Regions from separate parts of the Lysinibacillus sp. Ag94 genome, predicted to be linked through region 2. Evidence: a T-box and tRNA genes for the amino acid it is inferred to sense, from the RefSeq annotation. Region 2 holds a T-box; the other holds one or more tRNA genes.
The links. A T-box is a leader RNA that pairs with one kind of tRNA and senses whether it is charged. The one in region 2 lies ahead of MY533_RS15670 (valine--tRNA ligase), so its partner is inferred to be a tRNA-Val.
Positions count from the first base shown of each region.

Region 1: it has a tRNA-Val gene. The T-box ahead of MY533_RS15670 (valine--tRNA ligase) is inferred to sense a tRNA for this amino acid. The anticodon was not compared.

Region 1 is NZ_CP096780.1:4,448,695-4,455,442, reverse strand. Features, by position in the region: gene mbcS (acyl-CoA synthetase MbcS) at 1-943, opposite strand, end outside; tRNA gene MY533_RS21105 (tRNA-Asn) at 1,212-1,288, shown strand; tRNA gene MY533_RS21100 (tRNA-Glu) at 1,403-1,477, shown strand; tRNA gene MY533_RS21095 (tRNA-Val) at 1,555-1,630, shown strand; tRNA gene MY533_RS21090 (tRNA-Tyr) at 1,644-1,727, shown strand; tRNA gene MY533_RS21085 (tRNA-Gln) at 1,743-1,817, shown strand; tRNA gene MY533_RS21080 (tRNA-Lys) at 1,830-1,902, shown strand; gene rocF (arginase) at 2,078-2,983, shown strand; gene sigW (RNA polymerase sigma factor SigW) at 3,117-3,680, shown strand; gene MY533_RS21065 (anti-sigma factor family protein) at 3,694-4,320, shown strand; gene cdaA (diadenylate cyclase CdaA) at 4,470-5,306, shown strand; gene MY533_RS21055 (CdaR family protein) at 5,299-6,384, shown strand; gene glmM (phosphoglucosamine mutase) at 6,670-6,748, shown strand, end outside.
Region 2 is NZ_CP096780.1:3,375,981-3,382,728, forward strand. Features, by position in the region: gene MY533_RS15665 (bifunctional folylpolyglutamate synthase/dihydrofolate synthase) at 1-814, opposite strand, end outside; gene MY533_RS15670 (valine--tRNA ligase) at 1,034-3,679, opposite strand; T-box leader at 3,805-4,085, opposite strand; gene MY533_RS15680 (valyl-tRNA synthetase) at 4,354-5,241, opposite strand; gene MY533_RS15685 (SRPBCC family protein) at 5,730-6,176, opposite strand; gene hemL (glutamate-1-semialdehyde 2,1-aminomutase) at 6,696-6,748, opposite strand, start outside.

The sequences.
Region 1 (6,748 bases), 1.1 Mb from region 2:
GATTGAAATTTTTCATAAATGTTTCGATGACTGGTCGATTTAATGGTTCACCAGCTGAAACAGCACTGCGTAGAGAAGATAAATTATAGTCTTTTAAATTATCAATCTTCGCCATAATTCGATATTCCGTTGGAGTACAGCACAATACATTAACCTTTTCTTCTTGAAGCAGTTTAAGATATGTTTTTGCATCAAATCCTCCGTGGTATACAAATGCAGTAGCGCCCAGCATAATAGTCGATAAAAATGGGCTCCAAATCCATTTTTGCCACCCTGGAGCTGCTGTAGCCCAAACTAAGTCACCTTCACGTACACAAAGCCATTGTGAAGCGGCCGTTTTAATATGTGCATAACCCCATCCGTGTGAATGAACAACTCCTTTTGGTTTGCCAGTTGTGCCAGATGTATAAGAAAGAAATGCCATATCATCTCTTTTAGTAGCAGCTGCTGTAAATGTATCTGGCTGAGTACTTGCTAAGTCATCTAAAGAGGTCCAATCACCAGTAGCAGTGCCTATAACCAATTTATTATTTAAAGCCTCCACTGAAGAAGTAATACTATCTACCTCACTAGTGAACGCTTCATAGGCTATTACTGCTCTTGCAGAAGAGTGTTCCATACGATATTCTAAATCACTTGCACGTAACATTTCTGAACAAGAAATAGGAACAATCCCAGCCTTTAGACAGCCAAGGAAGACAAAATAAGCTTCAGGCAGACGAGGAATAATAACTAATACGCGATCTCCTTTTTGAAGCCCCTTCTTCGTAAAGGCGTGCGCGTATTGGTTCATTTTTTGAACAAGTTCAACATAGGAAATTGTTTGACGCTCCTGCTGAGTATTTAGCCACCGTATTGCTTGGCGATCACTATCACGAGAAAATTTCTCCAATTCCTCTGTAATATTATAAAATTCCGGTGCAATTAAATCGTTTGTTACCATATGAACATTCCTCCCCTAATCAAATTTGATAGAAAATTCATAAAACTATTTTTATTTTATCAATTGCAATAATATACAGCAAGAATATTCTGTACATGAAATAGAAATATTAGATTTAATAGAGAACTATTACGTTTCTTGTTGCTGCATAGGAAGACTTCGACAAAAAATATAAAAATTTTCACAAAAAGTATTGCATAATTTATAATGCTTGCTATAATAATAAATGTACTTAAGAGGTTTTAAAAACCGAATTGAATAGTATTGTTCCGAAGTAGCTCAGTTGGTAGTAGCACCTGACTGTTAATCAGGTTGTCGCAGGTTCGAGTCCTGCCTTCGGAGCCATTTTTTTGCTCATTTTTAAAGGTGATGTATACATAAAATTTTTTCAAAAAAGTATTGCATCTTACGACGAAAAATGTTATCATAATACTTGTCTTGTTTGAGACATTTGAAAATGGCCCCTTGGTCAAGTGGTTAAGACACCGCCCTTTCACGGCGGTAACACGGGTTCGAATCCCGTAGGGGTCACCATTTTTTAAAGCATTGTAGTAATGCAAAGGCTTAAAAATAAAATAAAAAACTGTAAAGAAATGAACACCTGTTTCTATGGAGGATTAGCTCAGCTGGGAGAGCATCTGCCTTACAAGCAGAGGGTCGGCGGTTCGAGCCCGTCATCCTCCACCATATGTGTTATTTCGGAGGGGTAGCGAAGTGGCTAAACGCGGCGGACTGTAAATCCGCTCCTTAGGGTTCGGCGGTTCGAATCCGTCCCCCTCCACCAGTTTTTTATAATGATTGGGGTATAGCCAAGCGGTAAGGCAACGGATTTTGATTCCGTCATGCCTAGGTTCGAATCCTAGTACCCCAGCCATTTTTATTTTTTGAGCCATTAGCTCAGTTGGTAGAGCATCTGACTTTTAATCAGAGGGTCGAAGGTTCGAGTCCTTCATGGCTCACTTTTATAAATAAAAAAAGTGTAACATTAACTACAGATACTAATCTCTTGCTGAAAACAGCAGGAGATTTTTTTATACTCTCTTTAATTGCATAAATATTCATAAAATTGCGAGGTTGAGCCAAGGAGGATGCAGGCTTTACAATAGTCTTACAATCTAAAGGGGGTATGGAAAAATGAATAAACTAAATGTTTCTATTATTGGTGTACCAACAGATTATGGGCAAACTCGCAGAGGGGTAGATATGGGGCCGAGTGCTATTCGTTACGCAGGCGTTGTAGAGCGCCTAGAGGCAATAGGACATGTAGTACATGATCAAGGGGATATACGTGTTAGTCAAAAACAAGATGGCATTATTGTTGATAAGCAGCTACTTAATTTAGAGGAAGTTATCGATGTAAGTACGTCTTTGGCGAAAAGTGTAAATGAAGCAATTGAACAAAAGGAGTTTCCGCTTGTACTTGGTGGCGACCATAGTATCGCTATTGGCACTCTTGCAGGGCTAGGTGAGCATTATAAAAATTTAGGCGTTATTTGGTTTGATGCGCATGCTGACTTAAACACTCCAGAAACGACGCCATCTGGTAATATACATGGTATGCCATTAGCTATAAGCATTGGACTTGGTCATGAACGGTTAGTGAAAATTCGTAATAATGTACCGAAAATTAAACCTGAAAACGTTATTATTATAGGAGCGCGTTCTGTAGATCCAGGAGAACGTGAATTAATTATCCAGCAAGGAATCAAAGTATATACAATGCATGAAATAGATCGTCTTGGGATGACGCGTGTCATGGAAGATGCTCTAGAATATTTAAGGGGGCGCAATGTAGATGGTTTGCATTTATCACTTGATTTAGACGGTTTAGATCCACTTTATACGCCAGGGGTTGGGACTCCTGTAGCTGGTGGTATTACATATCGAGAAAGCCATTTGGCAATGGAAATGCTTCAGGAATCAGGTTTGCTAACATCTGCTGAATTTGTTGAAGTTAATCCAATTTTAGATGAGAAAAATAGAACTGCCGATGTTGCAGTAGCATTAATGGGCTCTTTATTTGGCGAAACACTAGTTTAAAGAAATTTAACAAAAAATTGTCTATTGCCACAATGTATAAAAATCTTTTGCTATAATTAATAATAAAACGAAACTTTTCTTATCGATAGGTCGTATAGTATAAGACAGTTGTAAAGGTGGAGAAATAAACACAATGGATGCGTTAGTAAACAAGAAAATTAAACAAGTGCTTAAAGGTGATCAAAACGCATTTGCAGATATTGTGAGTCTCTATCAGCACAAACTGTACCAAGTATGCTATAGGATGTTAGGGAACAAGCAAGAATCTGAGGACATTGCACAAGAAGCTTTTGTTCGTGCCTATATGAACTTGCATACTTTTGATCAGAAAAGGAAATTTGCGACGTGGCTTTATCGTATAGCGACAAACCTTTGTATAGACCGTATCCGGAAGAAAAAGCCGGATTACTATTTAGATGCAGAAGTAGCTGGTACAGAAGGACTTGATATGTATTCACAGATCGCAGCAGATGACCAGCTACCTGAAGAACAGATAGAGCAAATGGAACTGCAAGATCGTATTCAATATGAAATTGGACGTTTGCCTGATAAGTACCGTTCAGTTATAGTATTGAAATATATTGAAGAATTATCATTACAGGAAATTAGCGAGATTTTAGATATGCCTCTTGGAACGGTGAAAACGAGGATTCACCGCGGACGTGAAGCATTACGAAAGCAATTAAACAATCTGTAGGAGGGGAAGCGTCATGAATACTTGTCCAGAGCATATAATAGACTATATCCATGATTATTTAGATGGTGACATTAGTCGTGAGCATGAGCAAGAGTTAAAACGACATTTGCATACATGCAGTGATTGTAAACAGTTGATGCAGGAATTAAGTGAAACAATCGCCTTTGTGAAGAGCGCTTCCCACATTACATCACCTCCGCATTTTGAAGAAGCCGTAATGGCTCGTTTACCGAAACCTAAAAGTCGTGTAGGGATGCAAAAGTGGATTCGTCGGCATCCACTCTTTGTGGCAGCAGCAGTTTTTTGTTTATTCATGAGTGCAACTTTACTAGGTAATTTTATGGATGACCGACAGTTCTCCGTGACTAAACAGCCAAACCTAGTTGTTGAAGGCCAAACGGTTATTGTGCCGAAGGGTGAAGTTGTAAAAGGCGACATTATTGTTAAAAATGGTGATTTAATTGTTGAGGGTGAAGTGGATGGCAATGTCACTGTTATTAACGGGCAGTATATGGCATCTTCGGCAGTTGTTTCGGGAAAAATAGAAGAAATTGACGAAGTATTCGAATGGCTGTGGTATACAATTAAAAATTCAGTGAAGTCTGCTGTAACATTCGAGGAGAAACAAGCAACTAAATAACACTCTATACGTCCTAATAGATAGTGCACGTGAGAGGCTGAAAGGTCTACTCTTTTGAGTAGACTTTTTATTTGAAAAAAGTTACATTTGATAAGAATGTGCTATACTTAAATGTGTATGGATTCGCAATGAAAAGTGGGGGATGCCACGTGCAAATTATCGAACATTTCGCTAATTTAACACCTGTGAATATTTTTATTAACTTATTAGATGTACTGCTCGTATGGTACGTTATTTATAAAATTTTAACCCTCATTAAAGGTACAAAGGCTGTCCAATTATTAAAAGGCATTTTCGTCATTATTATTGCGCGCCTTGCTACGGACTTTTTTGGGTTAGAGACGTTAGGTTGGATGTTAAAACAAGTTATCGAATTCGGTTTCTTGGCGATTATTATCATTTTCCAACCTGAAATAAGACGTGGTCTTGAACAAATTGGTAGAGGGAAGTTGTTCCAACGTTCGATTAGTCAAGTTGAAGAAGAACAAACAAGGCTTATTGAGGCAATGAAGAAATCTGTTAGTTATATGGCCAAACGTCGTATAGGGGCGTTAATTTCTATTGAAAAAGAAACAGGTCTAAATGAATATATCGAAACAGGTATAGGTCTAAATGCTGAGATTTCATCTGAATTACTGATCAACATTTTTATACCTAATACACCGTTACATGATGGAGCGGTTATCATGCAAAAAGATAAAATATCGGCAGCGGCTTGTTATTTACCGCTTTCTGAGAGTCCATTTATCTCAAAAGAGCTTGGGACACGTCACCGTGCTGCACTTGGCTTAAGTGAAGTGACAGATGCCATTACTATTGTCGTATCAGAGGAAACCGGTGCCATTAGTATTACACTGAATGGTAATCTACATCGAAATCTTTCTTTAGAAGAATTCGAGGGACTGTTACGTAAAATGTGGTTCGGATCAGCACAGGAATCAAATGCAGCCTCTAAGTTAACTTGGAGGGGGAAAAAGAATGGATAAAATGATGGATAGCCCTTGGGTGTTACGAATTGTTGCGCTAATTTTAGCCTTATTGTTATTTTTCTCCGTCCGTGCTGAATTATCTCCCTCAAATAAAACAATAATGAGTGAGCAAACAGCGGTAATCCGAGATGTACCAGTAGATGTTTTTTATGACGATAAGAACCTCATTGTAACAGGGATACCAAAGACAGTAGATGTTACGATAAAAGGTCCGATGACACTCGTTTTACAGGCTCAAGCGTCGAAGGATTTTTCTGTATTTGCAGATTTGAGTAAATTACTCATAGGTGAGCATAATGTTCGACTACAATACGAAAATATTTCGGAGAAGTTGCAAGTTACATTAGACCCTGCGATTGTAAAGGTTAACATTGAGGAAAAGGTCACACAAGAGTTTCGTGTTGACCCTGAGCTAAATACTCGTTTACTTGAAGAAGGATATATTTTAAATGGCATGAGTGCTAATCCAGCTACGGTGTATATTACAGGTGCCAAAAGTGCAATTGAAAATATTAGCTATGTAAAAGCTACTGTAACGGGTGAACGAGGCTTGAAAGAACCGTTCTCACAAGTAGCGGCAGTGAAAGTACTAGATCGTGATTTAAATAAGTTAGACGTGACGATTGAACCAGAAACTGTGAAGGTAGAAGTAGATATTGGAGCTTACAGTAGAGAGTTGCCTGTTGTGCTGAAGGAAATAGGAAAAGCGGAGAATGGTATTACTGTCAACCAACTAACAATTAGTCCTACAAAGGTGAGAGTATACGGTAGAAAATCTATGATAGATACTTTAACCGCAATACCATTAGAGGTTGATTTATCAAAAATTACGGAATCAAAAACTTATGAATTTGAAGTGAAATTGCCAGAAGGTGTGACAAAAATATCTGACTCAAAAATTAAAGTGAAGGCAGATGTTACGAAGGTAGAGCAGGAAAAAACAACAACGACAACAACGACTACCCCTCCTGCTCCTACACCTACTCCTTCGCCACCTTCAGAGGACACTAGCACTCCTTCTGATAACAGTACGCCACCGCCTACTGATAAAACAGAAGAAGATGTTGATTCTTAAACAATAACTGACTATAATTTTATTTTGATTCAGTAGAGATTTCGTTCTCTATCCGTAAAGGTATTCTTTAACGGGAAGAAGTTACTTAGGCTAAAATCAAAATACCTTATGCTAAAATTTATCTGTGCCTATTTATAAGCCCAGATAAATTACATAGGGGCATAATTACTAGTTACCAGTGAATGAACGAAAATAGACTTTTCCAAAAGTAAGCAGACGAGTGGTCTAGTTGTCAGCATAGACAAGCATGACCGCCGTCTTGCATTGAAGGAGAGAATAATTAAAATGGGTAAATATTTTGGAACAGATGGCGTCCGTGGCGTCGCGAATAGTGAATTAACACCGGAGTTTGCATTTAAACTTG
Region 2 (6,748 bases):
TTGCTGTAATCGCAAGGCTGGCATTATTTATTTGATGCTGCCCAGCCATTTTCAATGGGACAGCTACCATCTCCATATTTTCTTTTCGATAAATAAAGTGCTGTATAGTAGTACCTTGTTCAATGTTTTCAACCGTAAAGTTCTTCCCTAAAACAAGACATGGGGCATGACGCTCATTTGCTACCTCTTCGATAACCGTAAGTGCCTCTGCACTTTTAACACCCACTACAACAGGTATATTTTCTTTAATAATGCCCGCCTTCTCAAACGCTACCTTTGCTAATGTATCTCCTAAAAACGCAGTATGTTCTAGTGAAATCGTTGTAATAATTGACATTAAGGGCGTTATGACATTCGTAGCGTCTAAACGTCCACCTAGTCCTGTTTCAATCAGCGCAATATCCACTTCTTGATCCGCAAAATGTTGGAACATAATAAGTGTTACAACTTCAAAAAAGCTCGGAAAGTCACCATCATAATGTGCCTCAATAATCTCAGCAATGTTGTTCATATAGTGTAGAAATTGTTCATCAGAAATTTGAATTCCGTTAATAGTCATACGTTCATTAACACGCTCTAAATGGGGTGAAGTAAAGGCACCAACTTTATAGCCAGCATGTTGTAACATTTCTCTCAGCGCATTCACTGTTGATCCCTTGCCGTTTGAGCCAGCTAAATGGATAGCTCGTAGCCTATCCTGTGGGTTATTAAGAAGTGCTAATACCTCTCGCATTAATACGAGCGGTGCACGTTTATAATCAACTGCCTTTAACGTAAAAATAAAATCTGTACATTCTTGCATCGTTTTAAACAAAAGAAACACTCCCTCTTACTACAATATCTTTATTTTAGTATAAGTAGCGTCCAATACACATATATTTCGAAAAAAACTCTTGTACTTTGAATGAAATACTTTTGCAATTGTTGTGCATAAATAGTGCTCCCACATGATCTAATTACTATATGTTTTCACCTAAAACTTTTGTTGCATATAAAAAACAGCGGATGACTTTCGCCATCCGCTGTCCCAATCTTACATATTTTTCAGTTCTTCTAAACGTTTTAATACAACCGCATGTTTACTTTCATAATCGGCTAATTTTTCACGTTCTGCATTAACTAATGCTTCTGGTGCTTTGGACACGAATTTTTCATTCGATAACTTACCAGTTACAAGTTTGACTTCTTTTGCCCACTTCTCTAATTCTTTTTCAAGACGAGCAATTTCTTCTTCTAGATTAATAAGTCCAACAAGCGGTAGGAATAGTTCAGCTCCAGTAACTACTGCTGTCATTGACTGACCAGGTGCTTCTAAATTTTCTCCAATTGTTAGCGTTTCTGGATTACAGAATTTTTCTAAATAAGCTTTATTGGCTTCAAGTACTGTAGCCGTTGCTACATCCTTCGCTGAAATGTATAGCGGCACTTTTTTGCTCATAGGTGTATTTACTTCCGCACGAATATTACGTACCGAACGTATAATATCCATTAGGAGCTTCATATTGTCTGCTTCCTCAGCAAAATGAAGATCCGTACGTACAGTTGGCCATGCTGCCACTGTGATTGATTCACCTTCATGAGGTAAGTGCTGCCAGATTTCTTCTGTAATGAATGGCATGAATGGATGTAATAGACGCATCGTTTGATCTAAAACGTAAGCTAAAATAGAACGAGTTGTTTTCTTAGCTGCTTCGTCTTCACCGTATAACGGTAGCTTCGCCATTTCAATATACCAAGAACAGAAATCATCCCAAATAAAGTTATAAAGCTCGCGGCCAACTTCGCCAAATTCGTAGCGTTCTGCAAGAGATGTTACACGTTCAATTGTTTCATTTAAACGAGTTAGAATCCATTTATCGGCAACTGATTTTTCACCAGTTAAGTCGATTTCATCAAATGTCATACCTTCCATATTCATTAAAGCAAAACGAGAGGCATTCCAAATTTTGTTAGAGAAGTTCCAAATGGCTTCTACTTTTTCAGTTGTATAGCGTAAATCCTGACCAGGTGAAGATCCAGTAGCTAAGAAGTAACGCAATGAATCGGCACCATATTGATCAATAACGTCCATAGGGTCTACACCATTGCCAAGTGATTTACTCATCTTACGTCCTTCACCATCACGTACTAAACCGTGAATTAAAACATCTTTGAATGGACGTTGACCTGTAAATTCAAGACCTTGGAAAATCATACGAGAAACCCAGAAGAAAATAATATCATAACCAGTTACAAGTGTGCTTGTTGGATAGTAACGTTTGTATTCTTCATTTGTCTCATCCGGCCAACCCATTGTAGAAAATGGCCATAGTGCTGACGAGAACCATGTATCTAAAACGTCTTCATCTTGTGTCCAATTTTCTGCATCTGCTGGTGCTTCTTTTCCTACGTAAATTTCACCTGTTTCATTGTGATACCAAGCTGGGATTTGGTGACCCCACCATAACTGACGAGAGATACACCAGTCACGAATGTTTTCCATCCAACGAGAATATGTGTTTTCGAAACGAGATGGTACGAAGTTCACTTTTCCTTCTTCATCTTTTTGAAGAGCAAGTGAAGCATCTGCTAGTGGTTGCATTTTTACGAACCATTGTGCTGAAAGATACGGCTCTACAACAGCACCAGAACGTTCAGAGTGACCTACTGAATGTGTATGCTCTTCAATACGAATAAGCACGCCTGATTCTTGTAAATCAGCTACGATTTGCTTACGGCATTCAAAGCGATCCATACCGTTATACTTGCCAGCAAGCTCGTTCATTGTACCATCTTCATTCATAACAAGAATGCGTTCAAGGTTGTGGCGGTTACCAACCTCAAAGTCATTAGGATCATGTGCTGGTGTCATTTTTACAACACCAGTCCCAAATTCCATATCTACGTAGTCATCTGCTACGATAGGAATTTCACGGCCAACGATTGGTAAAATAACTGTTTTACCGATTAAGTGTTGATAGCGCTCATCTTTCGGGTGAACGGCTACCCCAGAGTCACCTAGCATTGTTTCAGGACGTGTAGTTGCAACTTCCACATATCCTGACCCATCAGCTAATGGGTATTTCATATGATAGAATGCACCTTGAACATCTTGATAAATAACTTCAATATCTGATAAGGCTGTTTTTGCAGCAGGGTCCCAGTTAATAATGCGTTCACCGCGATAAATTAAGCCTTTTTCATATAATTGAACGAAAACAGTTTTAACTGCATCGGAAAGACCTTGGTCTAGTGTGAAACGCTCACGAGAATAATCTAATGCAAGACCAAGCTTCGCCCATTGATCGCGAATATGCCCAGCATACTCTTCTTTCCATTCCCATGTTTTTTCTAGGAATTTTTCACGCCCTAAATCATAACGTGATATATTATCTTCACGTAGTTTGGCCTCTACTTTTGCCTGTGTTGCAATACCTGCATGGTCCATTCCTGGTAACCATAGTGCATCGTAACCTTGCATGCGCTTCATACGAATTAAAATATCTTGTAATGTTGTATCCCAAGCATGACCAAGATGTAATTTACCTGTTACATTCGGCGGTGGAATAACGATAGAATAAGGCTCCTTATCACTTGTAGGCTGCGCCTCAAAAAATTTCCCTTGTAACCACCATTCATAACGACCCGCTTCAATGGACTGCGGATCATATTTTGTAGGCATTGAAATGTTTTCTGTCATTTTGACTCCTCCTGTTGACTTAATAATTTTACCGGTGTGAGATCGTACCAATCGTTCTGTTTATATGTCTCAGCTGGAGGCACATGTAGCAGAAGATTCATGAAAATAAAAAAACTCCTATCGTCTAAAAGGACGAAGGAGTTTAAATTCGCGGTACCACCTTTAATTCCAGCAGAGGCGAGTTAAGCTTCCCCACACATTTCATCAGAAAAACATGTACTACTCGCTTAAACCTTTTACTACTGGCTCTCAATTCGGTAACGGTGTTTAACCGGCTTTAACTACTGTTAGTTCACTAAAGCTGCTCGAGGGCTACATTCAATTAGGTACAAATAGAAACTTTTCAGCTACCGTTTCCTCTCTTAAAATGTACTAATAATTTACTCTTCCCTGTCATAGCATCTATATTCGACTTTTTCACATTGTACCGCAAAATCGTGCATTTTTTCAAGTGATTTAGTCATTTTTAGGAAGCACTACTAGAAAAGGAAGTGAAAATTCAAATGCGACGACGTAAGTATAATCCTTGGCTTTTACCACCATGGTTACGACAATTTCGTTTTTATTGCAAAACGATAATTGTACCAATTTGTGTTTTTCAGTTTATACGTGTCATCATCATTCCAACATCTGGAGATTTCATCATCTTATTGCTCCTGCTACTTCTATGCTATTTACTTTTGAATGAAGTCATTTGAAACACGAACCTTTAGCGGTGTGTAATCTTCCGTTAAATCCCAAATCATCGATGGAACTTCATGCCAGGAGCTGGATTCACGGACTACAATATGACTTGAGGATTCCCTCAACATTGTTTTTTGCTCAGCTGGTGCAGTCTTTTCTTTTTTGTCTGAAGCTACTATCGCTTCAGACTTTTCCTTTTTAAATGTTACCGATTTTTCCTTTTGTTCTGATGTTGTTACAACTGTAGAGTTTTCTACTTGTGCTGTAGCCGCTTCAGCTGTAGGTTTTTCTTCTTGTGTCGAAGCCATTACAGCTATAGTTTTTTCTTCTTGTGCCGAAGCAACTACAGCTGCAGGTTTTTCTTCTTGAATCGAAGCTTCGATAGCCGCAGGTTTTTCTTCTTGAATCGAAGCTATTACAGCTGCCGTTTCTTTTATAGGGGATCCCTTCTCTATTTGAGCTGAGGCATTGACAGTAACAGGCTGTTTTTCTAAAGCGAATGCTGGCTCAGGCTCATTAAAAATACTTGTAACCGTCCATTCGAGCTGACACATCTGATTCCTCAATTTAGGTCGAACATCCTTTACCATTAAATCTTCAATAGCTGCTTCTTTTGGTAAATCCACATTTAAAGGAACTGCATACTCAAAATAACCAGTATCCCCTTGAATATCGAGCGCATCAATTTGTACTAATTCTTCATCATCAAGGAAAGCTTTCATGTCTTGAAAATCAAAACGAACATGTGCTGTGATATGATAGATACCCATTAAACGTAGAGAATCTTCTAACTGCATCGTCTGCCACCGTGGCATAATTTGTACGTCTGCTATTTCTGTTGGACTGCCATAACCAGGAAAACAAAAAGTTTCACTCATATTCCAAGTTTTCTGTTCGATAATAATCCCTCCCCTTGCATCATATGAAGCTTCGAAGGATAGTATGCTATAGGATGATTAAGCAATTTCGTTTTGGCGTAAAAATATAACTGTTACTTTTTGTTTTCGTGATGATATCAATGCATTCGGATTTTTGTATTGTTCCCAAGGGGAGCGCCCCGGCCGTAATGGGGATCAGCCCCAATAATAAGCTAAAAAAGGCATACTAGAACGTCTAGCATGCCTTTTTACTGTTTATATCAATTATGTTATGCCTCGACAATTCGTCTGGAATTTGCTTTTACAAAGCCGATTCCATGATAGTGCTTTGGGCTAACAACAGTGTTTTGCGCGAAAGCGAAGCGTCAGCGGCAACAACACTGAGGTTGGTCACTCAGGCGTTTTCACAGGATGTGAAATTTTTTAGCCTGAGTTCCCCTATTTCAGCAAGCATTTGAACATCCGCCAAAAAGAAGTTAACAGTATTATTATACATTCACCAATTTAATTTTATTTGCTACACGGTCTGTTAACATTTGTGTTGCTTTAGGTACAATCGGCTTAAAGATTGGATTTAAAACCGGACCGGCTAATCCTCCTGCAGTTACTTCTAAGAAGCCTGTCATTTTTGTATTTTCTGCATCAATACTTTCTGCTAGGAAATAACCGTTTCCTGAAAAGTTATCAGAAAGTCCTTTTAATTCGAATGTTACTTTTGTAGGAGCTACCCATTCTAAAATAGTAATCTCTACTTGTACTGTTTTTTTCAGAACACCAACATTGCCTTTAAACGTCCAATTTGAATGTTTTTCATCAATCATTTCATGTGCATTATAACCTGGGACAAGCTTTGCCCATTTTTCCATATCACTGACGAAATCCCATACATTTTCAATTCCTACGGGTACTTCGACCATATGTGTGCCAGTTGCCATATCAATTCACTACTTTCTTTTACGAATAGCTATATTATATACGATTTCGCCCACAATTTGGCTATGCTGAAAGTTATAATTTTAATAAAATTTTTTCAAACGGGAACGATCATACATTCATTGTCATTTAACAGGTAAAAATGGATCATCACCAAAAGCTGTGGATGATTTTTGTTAAAACATCTACTACGCAAATAAGTTGATTGGAGTCGAGTGAAGCTGCTCATCTGACGCCCCCAGGAAGCTTTTGCTCTGTGCGAAAGCGAAGCGACAGCAACAAATGTTTTTTCTGTGCGAAAGCGAAGCGACAGCAACAAATGTTTTTTCTGTGCGAAAGCGAAGCGACAGCAACAAATGTTTTTTCTGTGCGAAAGCGAAGCGACAGCAACAAAGCGCCTAGCCGGAACGGAAATCAACCACTCGTTTTGATGATGACCCAGATAAAGACATATCGTATTACTTAAACAAAAAAATAGCATGCCAGAAAATATTTCTAGCATGCTATTTTGTAACTGTCTATTATCTTGCTAATTGTGCAAATACTTTATGGAAGGCATCAACTGTTTTTGCGA